2 regions of the Ensifer sp. genome follow, and region 2 is predicted to be linked to the other one. Evidence: riboswitches for the same ligand, from Rfam matches in the RefSeq annotation. Region 2 holds a riboswitch; the other holds the start of a gene.
What was found. Region 2 has a riboswitch for thiamine pyrophosphate ahead of thiC (phosphomethylpyrimidine synthase ThiC). Riboswitches for the same ligand answer to the same signal wherever they lie in the genome.
Positions count from the first base shown of each region.

Region 1: another riboswitch for thiamine pyrophosphate. It lies ahead of RTP54_RS13425 (ABC transporter permease); the one in region 2 lies ahead of thiC (phosphomethylpyrimidine synthase ThiC).

Region 1 is NZ_DALZXU010000002.1:92,442-100,187, reverse strand. It holds gene thiE (thiamine phosphate synthase) at 1-305, opposite strand, end outside; gene RTP54_RS13435 (hydroxyethylthiazole kinase) at 292-1,032, opposite strand; gene RTP54_RS13430 (ABC transporter substrate-binding protein) at 1,029-1,976, opposite strand; gene RTP54_RS13425 (ABC transporter permease) at 2,011-2,754, opposite strand; TPP riboswitch at 2,896-2,998, opposite strand; gene RTP54_RS13420 (class I SAM-dependent methyltransferase) at 3,468-4,418, shown strand; gene glmS (glutamine--fructose-6-phosphate transaminase (isomerizing)) at 5,139-6,965, opposite strand; gene RTP54_RS13410 (glycosyltransferase family 2 protein) at 7,602-7,746, shown strand, end outside.
Region 2 is NZ_DALZXU010000006.1:173,657-181,402, forward strand. It holds gene RTP54_RS22870 (diaminopropionate ammonia-lyase) at 1-728, shown strand, start outside; gene RTP54_RS22875 (M20 aminoacylase family protein) at 734-1,909, shown strand; gene RTP54_RS22880 (Zn-dependent hydrolase) at 1,954-3,192, shown strand; gene thiC (phosphomethylpyrimidine synthase ThiC) at 3,342-5,162, opposite strand; TPP riboswitch at 5,258-5,390, opposite strand; gene RTP54_RS22890 (sigma-54 dependent transcriptional regulator) at 5,544-6,908, opposite strand; gene RTP54_RS22895 (ATP-binding protein) at 6,912-7,746, opposite strand, start outside.

The DNA.
Region 1 (7,746 bases), on a different contig from region 2:
TCGCCCAACATCGACCGCGCCATTGCTGCATCCATGTCGTCGCGGCCGAGATGCACGCCATCGGCGCCCGCCGCCAGCGCCACGTCGACCCGGTCGTTGACGACGAAGGGCACCCCGGTACCGGCAAGGGCCACACCGATCGCCCGCGCCTGTTCGATCATTGTGCGGGTCGAATTGGTCTTGTCGCGATACTGGATCAGCGTTGCACCGTTGAGCGCTGCGACACGCGCCAGGTCCGCCAGGTTCGCCCTGTCGGCAAGGCGCGCATCGGCGATGGCATTGAGGCGATAATCAACCCTGGGCATGGGAAATCCTGGCATTAGCAATGATATCTTCCGGTCGAAGTGCTGCGAGCGCATCGCGGAACGCGGCTTCGAACGTTCCGGGGCCGCTTGAGCGTTTCGCGGCCATTTCGGCAGCAATGCCGCTCGTCAGCAAGGCGCCCGTCGCCGCGATCAGCCGGTCCGGCTCGACCGCCATGAAGGCCGCGATCAGGGCGCCGGAGAGGCATCCGGTGCCCGTGACTTGCGCCATCAGCGGGTGGCCGTTCGCAACCCTGACCGCATCTGGATCGAGGCGGAGTTCATCGACCGGGCCTGTCTTGATCCTGAGGACGCCGTCGACGTCACCGATAAGCTCCATCTCGCTCGCGTTGCCCCGCACGACGGCAGGGCCAACCTCGATAAGCTCACGGGCAAAGGCGAGCCGTGACGGCGAGTAATCGCAATGCACGGGATCGACGATCCAGGGTTTGCGGGCATCGCATGCGACCGATGTTGCCAGGCGGATCACCGTGCGGCGCTCTTCGTTGAGCGTACCGAGATTGACCACAAGCGCATCGGCGCGCCGGGCAAAGGCCTCGACCTCTTCCGGAGAGGATGTCATCGAAGGGATGGCGCCGAGGGCCGCCAGGCCATCGGCGACGAATTTCTGCACCACCGTGTTCATCAGGCAATGCACGCGAGGGCACCGCTGCCGGACGAACGCCAGCGATGCTGCGGCACTTTCAACGAGGTTCGACAGGCCGTTCATCGGATTTCCGCCGCGATATCGTCAACGGCGGGCGCTTTGCCGATCAATCCACTTTCGGCGAGAAACGCGCCGAACCGCTCGTAGCGACCACGATCGAGCGCCGCCGGCCGCTTGGCAAAACGCGGCAGCGTGTCCGTGAATGCGCGACGATTGAGTTCGTCGTCTAGATTCGGATAAGCATTGATGAACAGCTTCCACGCCTCATCGGGGTGATTGGTGAGATAGATTGCGCCCTGCTCCACCGCGACGAGGAACGGTCGCAGGCGCTTGTCGGCAACCCTGGCCCTGTCAGTGACAAACACCAGTTCGTCATACACGGGCACGCCATGTTCTTCCGGGAAGAACGACCGTCCCTCATGCCCCTCGAGCCGCATCTGCGTCAGCTCGAAATTCCGGAAACCACCGACGGTCGCATCGACCTTTCCGGCGATCAGCGACGGAGCGAGCGCGAAGTTGACGTTGACAAGCTCCACGTCCTCCTTCGTCAGGCCTGCCGAGGCGAGCATCCGACCGAGCATCGCATCCTCGAAGCCCGAAACGGAAAAGCCGATCTTCTTGCCCTTCAAATCGGCAAGGCTGCGGATCGGACCATCGTCCAGCACGGTGACGGTATTGAGCGGCGTCTCGACCAGCGTGCCCACGCGTACCAGCGGCAGGCCGGCAGCGTGGTCCAGGTAGAGGTTCGGCTGGTAGTGCACGCCGATATCGGCCTTGCCTGCGGCAACCAGCCTCGGCACGCTTGAAGGATCGGCGGGCGGAACGAGCTCGACATCGAGCCCCGCCTTCTCAAACAGCCCAAGCTCCTTGGCGACGACGATCGGGGCGTGGTCGGGATTGACGAACCACTCCAGCATCACCGTTAGCTGTTCGGCGGCAGTCGCCAAACCGGCCGAAAGGGTGACGCCGAGCGCGAGGCTGGCGGAAAGCAGAAATTTGCGGAACATGACGGCGTGATGTCTCCCAATCGAATGTAGAAATTCAGGTTTCTCGCGCCCAGTGCGCGAGGGGACGGGTCGCTTCCTCGACGATCAGCCTGAGCACGACCGCAAGGACGGCAAGAATGGCCATGGCCGCAAAGACAACGTCGGTTTGCATGCGGGCATTGGCCTGAACGATGACGAAGCCGAGCCCGGCTGACGCGCCCACCCATTCGCCGACAACGGCGCCAAGCGGCGCCAGGGGTGCTGCAACCCGTAGGCCCGTAACCAGCCCGGGCAGCGCCAGCGGCAAGCGCACGAGCCGAAGCGCCTGCCAATGGCTCGCCTTCGTCAGGGCTACCGCATCGAGGATCTGCGCATCGGTCCGGCGCAGACCGTCGGAAAATGCGGATACGACCGGAAAGAAGATGATGACCGCGGCCATGACGACCTTCGACACCATGCCGAAGCCGAACCACACGACCAGCAACGGCGCGACGACGAAAACGGGAAAGGCTTGAAGGACGAGCACGAAAGGCCAGACGAGCTTAGCGAGCCGCGGAAAAGCAGCAAGCCCGATCGCTGTCGCAACGCCGAACGCGGCGCCGGCTGCAAGACCGATAAGCATTTCAGCGATCGTCACCAGGCTCTGCTCAAAAAGGTATCCCGGTTGCCGTCCAAAGACGGCCAACACCTCAAACGGCGACGGCAGCACATAGCGTGGCAACGCGAAGAAGACCACGGCCGCCTGCCAGACAATGGCAAGCACCGCAAGGCTGCGAGCGAATGTGAAAGCCAGTCGCATCGCCGGTCAGCCGACGCGGCAACCCGGACGAAATGCAATCCCGCCATCCGGCGGCAACGTGGCAAAAGACAACATCGATCGATCTCCAGACAGAACATCACGGAGACCCAGGTGAAAGCGAAGACGCGATTAGGTTGCCGAGAGCGGCTCTTTTCCCGTTCCTACGCCGGCATGACCCGGATCAGGTTCAAGGGTCCGGCTCACCGCCATCTCAGCACTGCAAAGTGCCCCCCTCGGAATCGTCTAATTTTATGTAGGAAATGGAAGTGAACGTCAATTCCAATTGTAGAAATGCTTTGCGCGTCATGTCGTTTGTGCCCCCGTCAGGCCGCGATACGACACTAGATCCCAGCGCAATAACACGATGCCGAGGAAGTCAGTTGCGATCTCTCACACGTTGCGAGCGAATTTGTGGACTATACTTGCTTTCCTCACAGCTCTTTCGTTCCACCGCAATATGCGCAATGTGGTGCATAAGCGACTGGAAATGGGGCCTGAGCAGATGCTCCGGCAACTAAGATTTGATTCCATTTTCGGCTGCAGTGACTTTCTTGCGTGCCGCAATTGCCGCAGTCTCTCCAAAATCGTTGAAACGGCAACAAACGCTTAATGGCGCAGAAGAATTCCCCCGAAGACTTCCCAATCCATGCTCTTGGGATGGTGACAACTCCCCGATTGATGGCTTATTGTCCGCGCACTCTAGGGAGAATAAAATGGACGCTTCAGAACTTGCAGAACGCCACAAAGTCGGGAAGGAATTTGCCGAATTCGCTTTATCGTTCTTCGTTGGCGGATCCAGCAAGGAAGACGAAGTGCACTACGCTCGGTCAGTGGCATTTGTCGAGTACGCCCTTTCGTCGAACACCCGCGGAAGAGAGCTTTTGCCAGAAATTATATCGCCTACGACCGATAAAGAACTTTCAGTCCTCGATATCGGCTGCGGATACGGCGGCATGATCAATGCCTGTACGGAAGCGGGACATCGGGCGCTCGGAGTCGAAATTGACGAGAATGTTGCAAAGATGGGTCAGTTGAACCTTGCTGGCATAGGCAGCACCGCGAACATACAAGTCGGCGATTTTCTAACCTATGATTTTGCCGGCCAAGTCTTCGATGTTATTATCTGCACCGACGCTATCGAGCATGTGTCGAGCCCAAAGATCTGTCTGCGCCGGATCTATGATCTCCTAGATCATGGTGGCGTCGCTCATTTGGAAACGGTCAACCGCCGCAGCGCACTAAACGTGGCGGCCGACATCCATATGGGACAATTCGGAATTACGCTACTTGATCATCATTCGGCCTCCGCAGCCGCTAAGCAGGTTTCGGGGTGGAACGGTTACCAAGTCTCCGATTTCTGGGACATGGAGTGGTATTTGGGATTGGGCCGTACATATGGCGCAGTCATGGAAGCTGTGGAGCCACCGGCCTACTGGGATGTATCAGACGCAATTAAGAATCTGTTCGTCAAGTACCATGCTTGGCGCCAAGATTCCTTTCACCGGCTTGACGACTATCTACAGCACGAAATTGAGGTACGGTTCTCGCAGTACTGCCAGCGCCTCTTCGCCGCCAAGGAGCGCGCAACCGAAGAGTGCGCCGAGAAAGACTTTCTACGGAGATGGGTCTCGCCCGTTATCAAGTTCCGAATGAACAAGATCTAACTTCCAATAAGCAATCCACTAAAGAGGCTACACCCTCAGAAGATCTCGTTATGCCTGTTGGCCTGTGAGCTCCCGCGAGGGCTGTTGGTACAAATTGCGCTTAGTAACTCCGTTAAGACGTTTCGATGTAAATTCTCGCCTTCTTGCTATGCCGGAAGTTACCAAACGTTAGCTTTCTACTACCCTGATTATCTTAAACTCTGCATTCCACAGGCATGCTCTGAACAACACCTGAGCCATCGAAGTACAAAGGGCGACATAATCTTATTAGTCCCTGTGAAATGCGTGCGCCAGATCTAATTTTCCGACGCCAATCAATCAATAGAATGCCGATAGACTACGGATACAGGGCGTTGAACATATAATTGGAATAGCGTAGGCGCAATATAGCACCCATCACACAAAAATTCTGAGCGTTATTGTAGGACGCACGATGGACGATCAGCCGTAGAAACAGCATCTAAAGATCAGGTAAAGGTGAGGCCGGAGAATGACGAACGGCCTTCCAATCCCTGGGGAGATGAGTTTAAACGCGATCTCTTAAAAAACGAACGGGGCTTCGATTTATGAAGGAGCGATATGAGGCTCACTCGATGGATTCATACCAAATGGCTACCAAACGCAGCCCGGTAGCGAGCGAACCAAATTTCTATCCTGAGAGGGCGTAAACTCATTCGCGCAGAGAAATTTGCTCAAGCGGTACATCGAACTAGGTCCAACTTATTCGACCGTCACCGACTTTGCCAGATTGCGCGGTTGGTCGACGTCGGTGCCCATGAACACGGCGGTGTGATAGGCGAGGAGCTGGATCGGCAGCGAGAAGATCATCGGCGCGATGATCTCGTCGACGTTCGGCAGCACGATCGTCGCCATCGTCTCGAGCTTGGAGGCGACCGCCCCCTTCTCGTCAGTGATCAGGATGATCCGACCGCCGCGGGCCGCCACTTCCTGCATGTTCGACACGGTCTTCTCATAGAAGCGATCATGCGGGGCAATCACGATCACCGGCATGTTTTCGTCGATCAGCGCGATCGGACCATGCTTCAGTTCACCGGCGGCATAACCCTCGGCGTGAATATAGGAGATTTCCTTGAGCTTCAGCGCACCTTCCATCGCCAGCGGGAAGCTGGTGCCGCGGCCGAGGTAAAGCACGTCCTTGCACTTTGACAGCTCGCGCGACAGCGCCTCGATCTTCGGCTGGATGGCGTTCAGCACCTGGCCCATGATGCGCGGCATTTCGGTGAGGTGACGAACGAGCACCTGCTCCTCGTCCGCTGAGACCGTGCCGCGGGCGCGACCGGCGCCGATCGACAAGGCTGCAAGCACCGCCAGCTGGCAGGTGAATGCCTTGGTCGAGGCAACGCCGATCTCGGGGCCGGCCAGAATCGGAAACACCGCATCGGATTCGCGCGCGATGGTCGATTCACGCGTGTTGACGACGGCGCCGATCTTCAAGCCATGGTCCTTGCAGTAGCGAAGCGACGCCAGCGTATCGGCGGTTTCGCCCGACTGCGAGATGAACAGCGCCGCCGACTGCGACGACAACGGTATTTCGCGGTAGCGAAACTCGGAGGCGACGTCGATTTCGACCGGCAGCCGCGCGTAACGCTCGAACCAGTACTTGCCGACGAGACCGGCGAGATAGGCGGTGCCGCAGGCAGAGATCGCGAGACTCGGCACGCCGGCAAAATCGATCGAGCCGGCAAGTGTCTTCACGCGGTTTTCGGAAAAGTCGATGTAATGGCCGAGCGCGTGCGAGATGACCTCCGGCTGCTCATAGATTTCCTTTTCCATGAAGTGCCGGTGATTGCCCTTGTCGATCAAATAGGCCGCCGCCATCGAGATCTGCCGCGGGCGATCGACCGCATTGCCGGCGAGATCGAAGATATGCACGCCATTGGCGCCGATCACCGCCCAGTCGCCATCGACGAGATAGCTGATCTCGTTCGTAAAGGGCGACAGCGCGATCGCGTCGGACCCCAGGAACATCTCGCCCTTGCCGTGGCCGATCGCCAGCGGCGGGCCGTTGCGCGCCGCCATGATCGTCGACGGATCGTCCTGGTAGAGGACGGCCAGCGCATAGGCGCCGGTCACCTTCTTCAGCATCGCATGCATCGCCTCGCGCCGGCCAAGGCCGTCGCGGCGGAACTTTGCCAACAGATGCGCCACGACTTCGGTGTCGGTCTGCGTTTCGAACTTCGCCCCCCCGGCGATCAGCTCGTCCTTCAGCTCGGAGAAGTTCTCGATGATGCCGTTGTGAACGACGGCAACGCCGTCGGTAAAATGCGGATGGGCGTTGCGCTCGGTGGGGGCGCCATGCGTCGCCCAGCGGGTGTGAGCGATACCGATCGTGCCGGCCAGCGGCTCTTCGCGCAGGCGGGCCTCCAGATTGACGAGCTTGCCTTCGGCGCGGCGGCGCTCAAGCGCACCCGCATGGATGGTCGCAACACCTGCCGAATCATACCCGCGATATTCCAGCCGCTTCAACGCATCGACCAGACGCTCCGAGACCGGCTGGTTCCCAACGACGCCAACAATACCGCACATAATCGTCTCCGAATTCATCCCGCGCCGTCTCGACGCCCCAATCGACAGGGCGGAAGTCCCGCCCGGCGCGCTGCCTTGGTAACGCATTTGCCGGACGAGGCAATCCGCCCCGATTTCACTTTCGGTTTCAGTGTTTAACGCGAACCTACTTGTCGGCCTTGGTCGCCTTTTTTCGCAGCCTTCAGTGCCTCGTAGCGCTCGCGCAGGACACGTGCCCTGCCCGGCTTGATGTCCTGGCGCGTGCGACCGAAGTGGCGCCTGAGCCGCCATCGCGCCCCCGTTGCACGCAGTTTGCGTTGCATGAGTCGTAAATAACACTTCTAGACGCGCTTCCGCGCCTGCACCACTTGGCAGATAAACCGACGGTCCTTAATGGCCACCGTTCTCAACGACAGCTATGTCGAGACAGCAAACTGCCTGTTTCGGAGCGAAGCGTGCCCTCGGGCCGAGATGCTATGCAACGGTCACGCAGCCCGAGCCTTCCTAAAAGTCAACTGCGCCTCTGTCCCGCGTTGAATGGAGCGCCTACACAGTCTATAAAGGTCATCGCGACCACGTCGCTCGCGGTCAACGTTTATCCGCCGCTTGCCGCGAGATGGCAAAATGCAAGCAATGCCCGGTCAAAAGTTTAAATAGATGCTTAAATCTGCCTATCGTAAAATAATTGAATATTACATCGTCCACAAAGAGTTGGCATCACGGTTATTTAGAAAACGACCAAAGGTGTACGCTCGATGGGTTAAACAATATGACCTTAGCAGCACCTCTTTATCATTTGAAG
Region 2 (7,746 bases):
GCGCCGAGATCGTCCGGGTCGAGGGAACCTACGACGACTCGGTCGAATTTGCAGCGAAGGTCTGTGGCGAGCGCGGCTGGACTGTTGTGTCCGACACGTCCTGGCCGGGTTACGAACATATCCCCGGTCTCGTCATGCAGGGCTACACGGCGCTCCTGTGCGAGGCGCTACGGGAAATGGTCGCGCCGCCGACCCATGTTTTCGTCCAGGCGGGCGTCGGTGGCATTGCGGCGGCAACGGCCGGCCATCTGGCGCTGCGCTACGGCAAGGATCGGCCCCGCTTCGTCGTCGTCGAACCGGCGCGCGCCGCATGCCTCCTGGAAACGGCCAAGGCCGGGCATCCTGTGAAGGTGGCGCATGGCGAGCCGACCGTCATGGCCATGCTCGAATGCTACGAGCCTTCGCTTGTCGCCTGGCGTATTCTTTCGCGTGTCGCCTGCGCCTTCATGACCGTCGACGAGGAGGATGCCGTTTCCATCATGAACCGCCTGGCGCGCCCGACAGGTGCAGATCCGGCCATCGTCGCCGGCGAGAGCGGTGGCGTTGGTCTCGCCGGCCTTGTCACCGTCGCCGGGGATGCGAACATGCGTGCCACCCTCGGGCTCGATGCCGGCTCGCGAATCCTGGTGATCAATACGGAGGGCGCCACGGACCCCGAGCGCTATGAGGAACTGGTCGGTCTGCCAGCCTCGACTGTCGCCGGCACCTTGAGCGTGGAAAGGGTGTGAAACCGATGGCAAACGTGGATGTCGAGAGGCTCGTGGCCGAGATGACTGCATGGCGTCATGATCTGCACGCCCACCCGGAATTCGGCTTCGAGGAGAAACGCACGGCGGCCTTTGTCGCCGCCAAGCTCCGGGCGTTCGGTCTGGACGAGGTCGCCGAAAATGTTGGCGGTACCGGCGTCGTCGGCACGCTCAGGCGCGGCGCGGGAAACCGCGCGATAGCGCTGCGCGCCGACATGGACGCGTTGCGCATAACCGAGCAGGGGACCGCCGCGTATTGCTCCACCCGGCCGGGCACCATGCATGCCTGCGGTCACGACGGTCACACGGCCATGCTGCTCGGGGCGGCCAAGCTTTTGGCCGAGGAGGGCGGCTTCGATGGCACCGTGCGCTTCATCTTCCAGCCGGCCGAGGAATGGGGCAAGGGCGCGCAAGCTATGCTCGCTGATGGCCTGATGGAGCGCTTTGCCTTCGACGAGATCTACGGCCTGCACAACATGCCCGGCCTTCCGGTCGGCAAGTTCGAGACGCGTCAAGGCGCGATCATGTCCGCCGAGGACAATTTCGAAATCACGCTCAGGGGCGTCGGCGGTCACGCGGCCCGGCCGCATGCCGGCAACGAAACGCTGGTCGCTGCCTGCGCCACCGTGGTCAATCTGCAGACCATCGTTTCGCGCAGGCTGTCGCCCGCCGATATCACCGTCGTCTCGGTGACGGAAGTGATCACCGACGGCACGCGCAACGCGCTTCCCGGTCTTGCCCGCATTCTCGGCGATGCCCGCAGCTTTCGGCCCGAGGTAAGCGCCAGGATCGAAGAGCAGATGCGCACGATCGCCAAGGGGACGGCGGATGCCTATGGCTGCGCGGTCGAGGTAAACTACACGCGCGAGTTCGTTCCCCTCCAGAATGATCCGGCACTTGTCGACCATGCATTTTCGGCGGCCGGCGTGGTGTTCGGAGCGGAGAATGTCGGCGTTGCCGCCGAACCGATGACCGGCTCGGAGGATTTCGCGCGGTTTCTCGCCCATGTTCCGGGCTGCTTCGTCTTCATCGGCAACGGCACCCAGTCCGCGCCACTGCACAATCCCACCTACGACTTCAACGACGATGCGCTGATCTTCGGCGCCCGCTTCCATGCGGAAATCGCCCGGCAGCGTCTGGCGGTTCCGGATGCCGGGCAATGACCGACGCACCGCAAAGCATCCGCCGATTCGAAAGCAACGCTTAGATGTCTCATTCTTCCATCAACGCCGGGCGCCTGCTGGCGCATATCGACGAACTCGGCGCCATCGGGCGGGACGATCAGGGACGGCTGACCCGGTTAGCCGCCTCCGACACCGAAAAGCAGGGACGGGATCGCCTTGTCGCATGGCTGGAGGCTGCGGGTCTTGACGTCGTCATCGATCGCATCGGCAATATCTTCGGCCTGTGGCAGAGCGAAGACAATGCCGGACTGCCGGCGCTGATGCTCGGCTCGCATATCGATACGGTCATCAATGCCGGTATCTACGATGGCTGCTACGGTGTCCTGGCCGGGCTTGAGGTGATCGAAACGCTGAGGGAGCAGGGTTTTGCGCCAGCGCGGCCGATCGCCGTCGCCGCCTTTACCAACGAGGAGGGCGTGCGCTACGCGCCCGACATGCTGGGCTCGCTGGTGCATGTCGGGGGCATTGCCACCGAGGCGGCGCTTGCGACGGTTGGAACCGATGGCACGACACTCGGGTCGGAACTGGCGCGCATCGGCTATGCCGGTGCCGTCGCGCCTGGCGCCTTGAAACCCCATGCCTATGTCGAGTTGCACATCGAACAGGGGCCGGTGCTGGAGCGCGACGCGACACCGATCGGCGCCGTCGAAAACCTGCAGGGAATTTCCTGGCAGCGTATTATCATCGACGGCGTCGCAAACCACGCGGGCACCACGCCGATGGCGATGCGTTGCGACGCGGGTCTTGCGGCGGCCCGCGTCGGCCTGTTCCTACGTGATCATATCGCGCGATCGAACGCCCCGAGCGTGGCGACGGTTGGCACCATGCGCTTCGAGCCGGACGCGATCAACGTCATTCCTTCGCGCGCGGTCTTCACTGTCGACTTGCGCGACCCGGACGAGGAGCGCCTGCAGGCGCTGGAAAATACGCTTGCAGGGGAATTGCGCAGGATCATTGCGGAGGAAGGCGTGACGGTCACCGTCGAGCGGCTGGCCCGCTTCGAGCCGGTGACATTCGATCGTGCGATCGTCGAGGTGATCGAGACGTCGGCAAGCGCCCGTGGGCTGAAGTGCCGGCGCATGACCTCGGGTGCCGGCCACGACGCCCAGATGATCGCCCGCATTGCGCCGGCGGCGATGATCTTCGTGCCAAGCCGCGATGGCATCAGCCACAATCCGCGTGAACACACGGCTCCGGCCGACCTCGTCGCCGGCGCCAATGTTTTGCTTGATGTGGTCAGCAAGATTGCGGGCCGGCCTTAGGGAGGGCGCGTCACAACTACCGGACTGTCGAACGTCAAGGCACTCCCACCGGTCATACTCGGGCCAAGCCCGAGCATGACGGAAGAAAGGTGCGCACGCGTGACAAACATAGCGATGCCCGACAAAAATGACCCCTGCTGCCGTCGTCGCTAACCTTCGGCCGCAGCGACCTCCACTGGCATATAGAGGTCGCCACCCTCGCGATATTTCGCCGCCATCGCCTGAAAGCCTTCCTTCTGCGCCTCGGCGCGGATGTCGTGCGAGATCCGCATCGAGCAGAATTTCGGGCCGCACATCGAGCAGAAGTGCGCGACCTTGTGCGCCTCCTTCGGCAAGGTCTCGTCGTGGAAGGCACGCGCAGTCTCCGGGTCGAGCGACAGGTTGAACTGGTCCTCCCAGCGGAACTCGAAACGAGCGCGCGACAAGGCGTCGTCGCGGGTGCGGGCGGCCGGATGCCCCTTGGCAAGATCAGCGGCGTGGGCGGCGATCTTGTAGGTGATGACGCCCACCTTGACGTCGTTGCGGTCGGGCAGGCCCAGATGCTCCTTCGGCGTGACGTAGCAGAGCATGGCGGTGCCGAACCAGCCGATCATCGCCGCTCCGATCCCGGACGTGATGTGGTCGTAGCCGGGCGCTATATCGGTCGTCAGCGGCCCCAGCGTATAGAACGGCGCCTCGCCGCACACGGCGAGCTGCTTGTCCATGTTCTCCTTGATCTTATGCATCGGCACATGGCCCGGACCTTCGATCATCACCTGGCAGTCCCTGGCCCAGGCGATCTTCGTCAGTTCGCCCAGCGTCTCCAGTTCGGCAAATTGCGCGGCGTCGTTGGCGTCGGCGATCGAACCGGGGCGCAGGCCGTCGCCGAGCGAAAACGACACGTCATAGGCGCGGCAGATATCGCAGATCTCCTCGAAGTGCTCGTAGAGAAAGCTCTCCTTGTGGTGATGCAGGCACCACTTGGCCATGATCGAGCCGCCGCGCGAGACGATGCCCGTGACACGGTTGACAGTCAGCGGGATGTAGTGGAGCCGGACGCCGGCATGGATGGTGAAGTAGTCGACGCCCTGTTCCGCCTGCTCGATCAGCGTGTCGCGATAGACCTCCCATGTCAGGTCCTCGGCGATGCCGTTGACCTTTTCCAGCGCCTGGTAGAGCGGCACGGTGCCGATCGGCACCGGCGAGTTGCGGATGATCCATTCGCGGATGTTGTGGATGTTGCGCCCGGTCGACAGGTCCATGACCGTGTCGGCGCCCCAGCGCGTTGCCCAGACCATCTTCTCGACCTCTTCGGCCATCGAGGAGGTGACGGCGGAATTGCCGATATTGGCGTTGATCTTCACCAGGAAATTGCGGCCGATGATCATCGGTTCGGATTCCGGGTGGTTGATGTTGGCCGGTAGCACGGCGCGGCCGCTGGCAATCTCCCGGCGGACGAATTCCGCCGTGACGTGATCGGGGATTTGGGCGCCGAAGCTCTCGCCGTCGCGCAAGGTGGCGCGGGCCGCATCGCGACCGAGATTTTCGCGGATCGCGACGAACTCCATCTCCGGCGTGATGATGCCGGCGCGCGCATAGGCAAGTTGTGTCACCGCGCGCCTTCCGGTCGCGCGCAGCGGCGCGTGGCGGAAGGGAAACGTCGGCGTCAGCCGGTCACCCGTGGCAAAGCCGTTATCCTCCGGTCGCACGCTGCGCCCATCATAGGCCTCGACATCGCCGCGCGCGATGATCCAGTTGCGCCGCGGTCGCGGCAGCCCATCCTCGATGCGGATGTTTGCGTCTTCGACCGTATAGGGTCCGGAGGCATCATAGACCGTGACCGGCGGCTCGCCCGACGTCGGGTGCAGGGCGATCTCGCGCATCGGCACGCGGATATCGGGATGGATCGTGCCCGGCTTGTAGACCTTCTTCGAGGCAGGAAGCGGGCCCTTGGTGACGGAGAGGTCTGCGGGTTTTGTGGCAATATTCATGACGAGGCTCCAAGTTTGCGGTTGGAGACCCAGTTCTGAAGCCGGAAGGAAAAGACACGTCCGCCCCGAAACTCCGCGCGAATGACGGAATCGTGGCGTCGATGTCTGCACCGTCCCTACGCCAGTATGAACTGGATCAGGTTCAACGGGTCACTGCGCCTCGGTCGGCAAAAGCCGTTCCGACCAGCAGAATCTCAGCCCCTTGACGGGACCCCCCTGGTGAATGTCTTGAGATAGCCATCGATGAGGATGCGCCGTCAAGCGCTAATCCGGCGGTTGTGCCCTTCGCTTGTTGATCGCGCGCCAGGCCCATTGCTGTTCGCACGCTCTCTTCGCGCAGCTCCTGGCGGAAAAGTGCTGCGCATATTTTCTGGAAATGCCTTAGCGACCGGGCCTTTCGGATGCCGGGCGCTCGGCATAGTCGGCGCGGTTGATGCCGTGCCGTTGCAGCTTGTCGTAAAAGGTCTTGCGCGGAATGCCGAGTGCCTCGATCGTCGCCTTGACGTCGCCGCGCTGCGCCCGCAGCACTTCTTTGAGAATCTCCGCCTCATAGCGCTCCAGCCGTTCGGGCAGGGCAGCAGCGGATGTTGTCGCGCTCGCCGGCATTTGTCCAAGCGGGCCCTCGACGCCAAGGGCGACCCGTTCGGCAAAATGCGACAGCTCGCGCACATTGCCGGGCCAGGAATGCGACATCAGGTGATGGCGCACCGCCGGAGAGACGTCGGGCACCTCGCGCTTGAAGCGCTCTGCCGCGCGCGTCAGGAAATGCGAAAAGAGCAGCGGGATATCGTCCCGGCGCTCGCGCAGCGGCGGGATCGACAGGGTGATGACGTTCAGGCGGAAATAGAGATCTTCCCGAAAGTCGCCGCGCTGCGCCGGGTCGCCGAGATCGATCTTGGCTGCGGCGATCACGCGGATATCGACCGGGCGGACCAAATTGGTGCCGAGCGGCGTGATTTCGCGGGCTTCAAGCACGCGCAGCATCTTCACCTGCGTTGCCGGCGGCATTGCCTCTATCTCGTCGAGGAAAAGCGTGCCGCCGCTCGCATGTTCGATACGGCCGATGCGCTTCTTCAAGGCGCCGGTAAAGGCACCCTGCTCATGGCCGAACAGTTCGCTTTCGATCACCGTCTCCGGCAGCGCGCCGCAGTTGAGCGCGACGAAGTTGCCGTCGCGGCGCCGGCTCCAATTGTGCAGCAGCGTCGCCACCACTTCCTTGCCGCTGCCGGTCTCGCCGGCGACAAGTACATCGACATCGGTGTCGGCGATATGTCGCAAGGTCTGGCGCAGTCGCTCCATGACCGGCGTCTGGCCGATCAGCGGCAGGCTTTCGCCGGCCACTTCGGCTGCGCGCTTCAGCGCGCGGTTCTCCATCACCAGCCGGCGTTTTTCGAGCGCGCGCCGCGCGCTCTGTACCAACCGGTCGGCGGCAAAGGGCTTGGGGATGAAATCGTAGACGCCGTCCTGCAGGGCCTGCACGGCCATCGGAATGTCGCCGTGGCCCGTGACCAGGATGACGGGAAGGTCGCGGTCAAAGCCTGAGACGCGGCGAAACAATGTCAGGCCATCGATCCCCGGCATGCGAATATCGCTGATGACGATGCCGCCGAAGTCGGGATCGAGCATGGCGAGCGCTTCCGCCGCACCGGGGAAGTCCGTGACGCTGAGGCCGGCCAGTTCGAGCGTCTGCTTCATTGCCTTGCGGAGGTCGCCGTCGTCGTCGACAAGGCATACGGATTGCTGCATCGCTCAGGCCCTCTTCAGTCGCACGGTGAAGACGGTGCCCTCAGGGCCTGTCTCGACGGCAATGTCGCCGCCGTAGTCGACGACAATTTCCTTGGAGATCGCAAGGCCAAGGCCGAGCCCCTGATCCTTCGAGGTGTTGAACGGCGTGAACAGGTCTTCAAGGATGTCGGGACTGATGCCGGGGCCGTTGTCTGCGACCACAAGCAAGACCGTGTCGGAGGTGCAGACCTCGCAACGCACCTGGATTTTCGCGTCCGGCCGATCGCCGAGTGCCTCTAGCGCATTCTGCAACAGGTTGATCAGCACCTGTTCCAGACGGATGCGGTTGCCGTGCACGCTGAGGCCGTTCTCCGGCAGGTCGACGACGATCGCGTCCATGCGGCCGGCAAAGCGGCTGCGAAGCAACAGCCGAGCCCCTTCGATCACCTCGCGCATGGCCGTCGGCTCGGCAACGAAGCGGCCCTTGCGGGCAAAGCTGCGCAGCTCGTCGGTGATGGTGCCGACCCGCTCGGTGAGGGCTGCGATGCTTTCGAGGTTTTCGACGGCGGTTTGCTTTTGTCCACGGTCAAGGAACGTGCGGGCGTTGTCGGCATAGGCGCGGATGGTTGCAACCGGCTGGTTGATCTCGTGGGCGACGCCGGCCGCCACCTGGCCGAGGATCGCCAGCCGGTTCGCCTGGACCAGTTCCTGCTGCACGGCCTGCAATTTCTCGCCGGTGCGCCGGTGGTCGGCGATCTCGGTTTCGAGATGATCGCGAGCGAGGCTCAGATCGTGCGTGCGTTCGGTCACGCGCCGCTCAAGCTCGTCGCGCGCGGCACGTTCATTGTTGGCAGCAAGC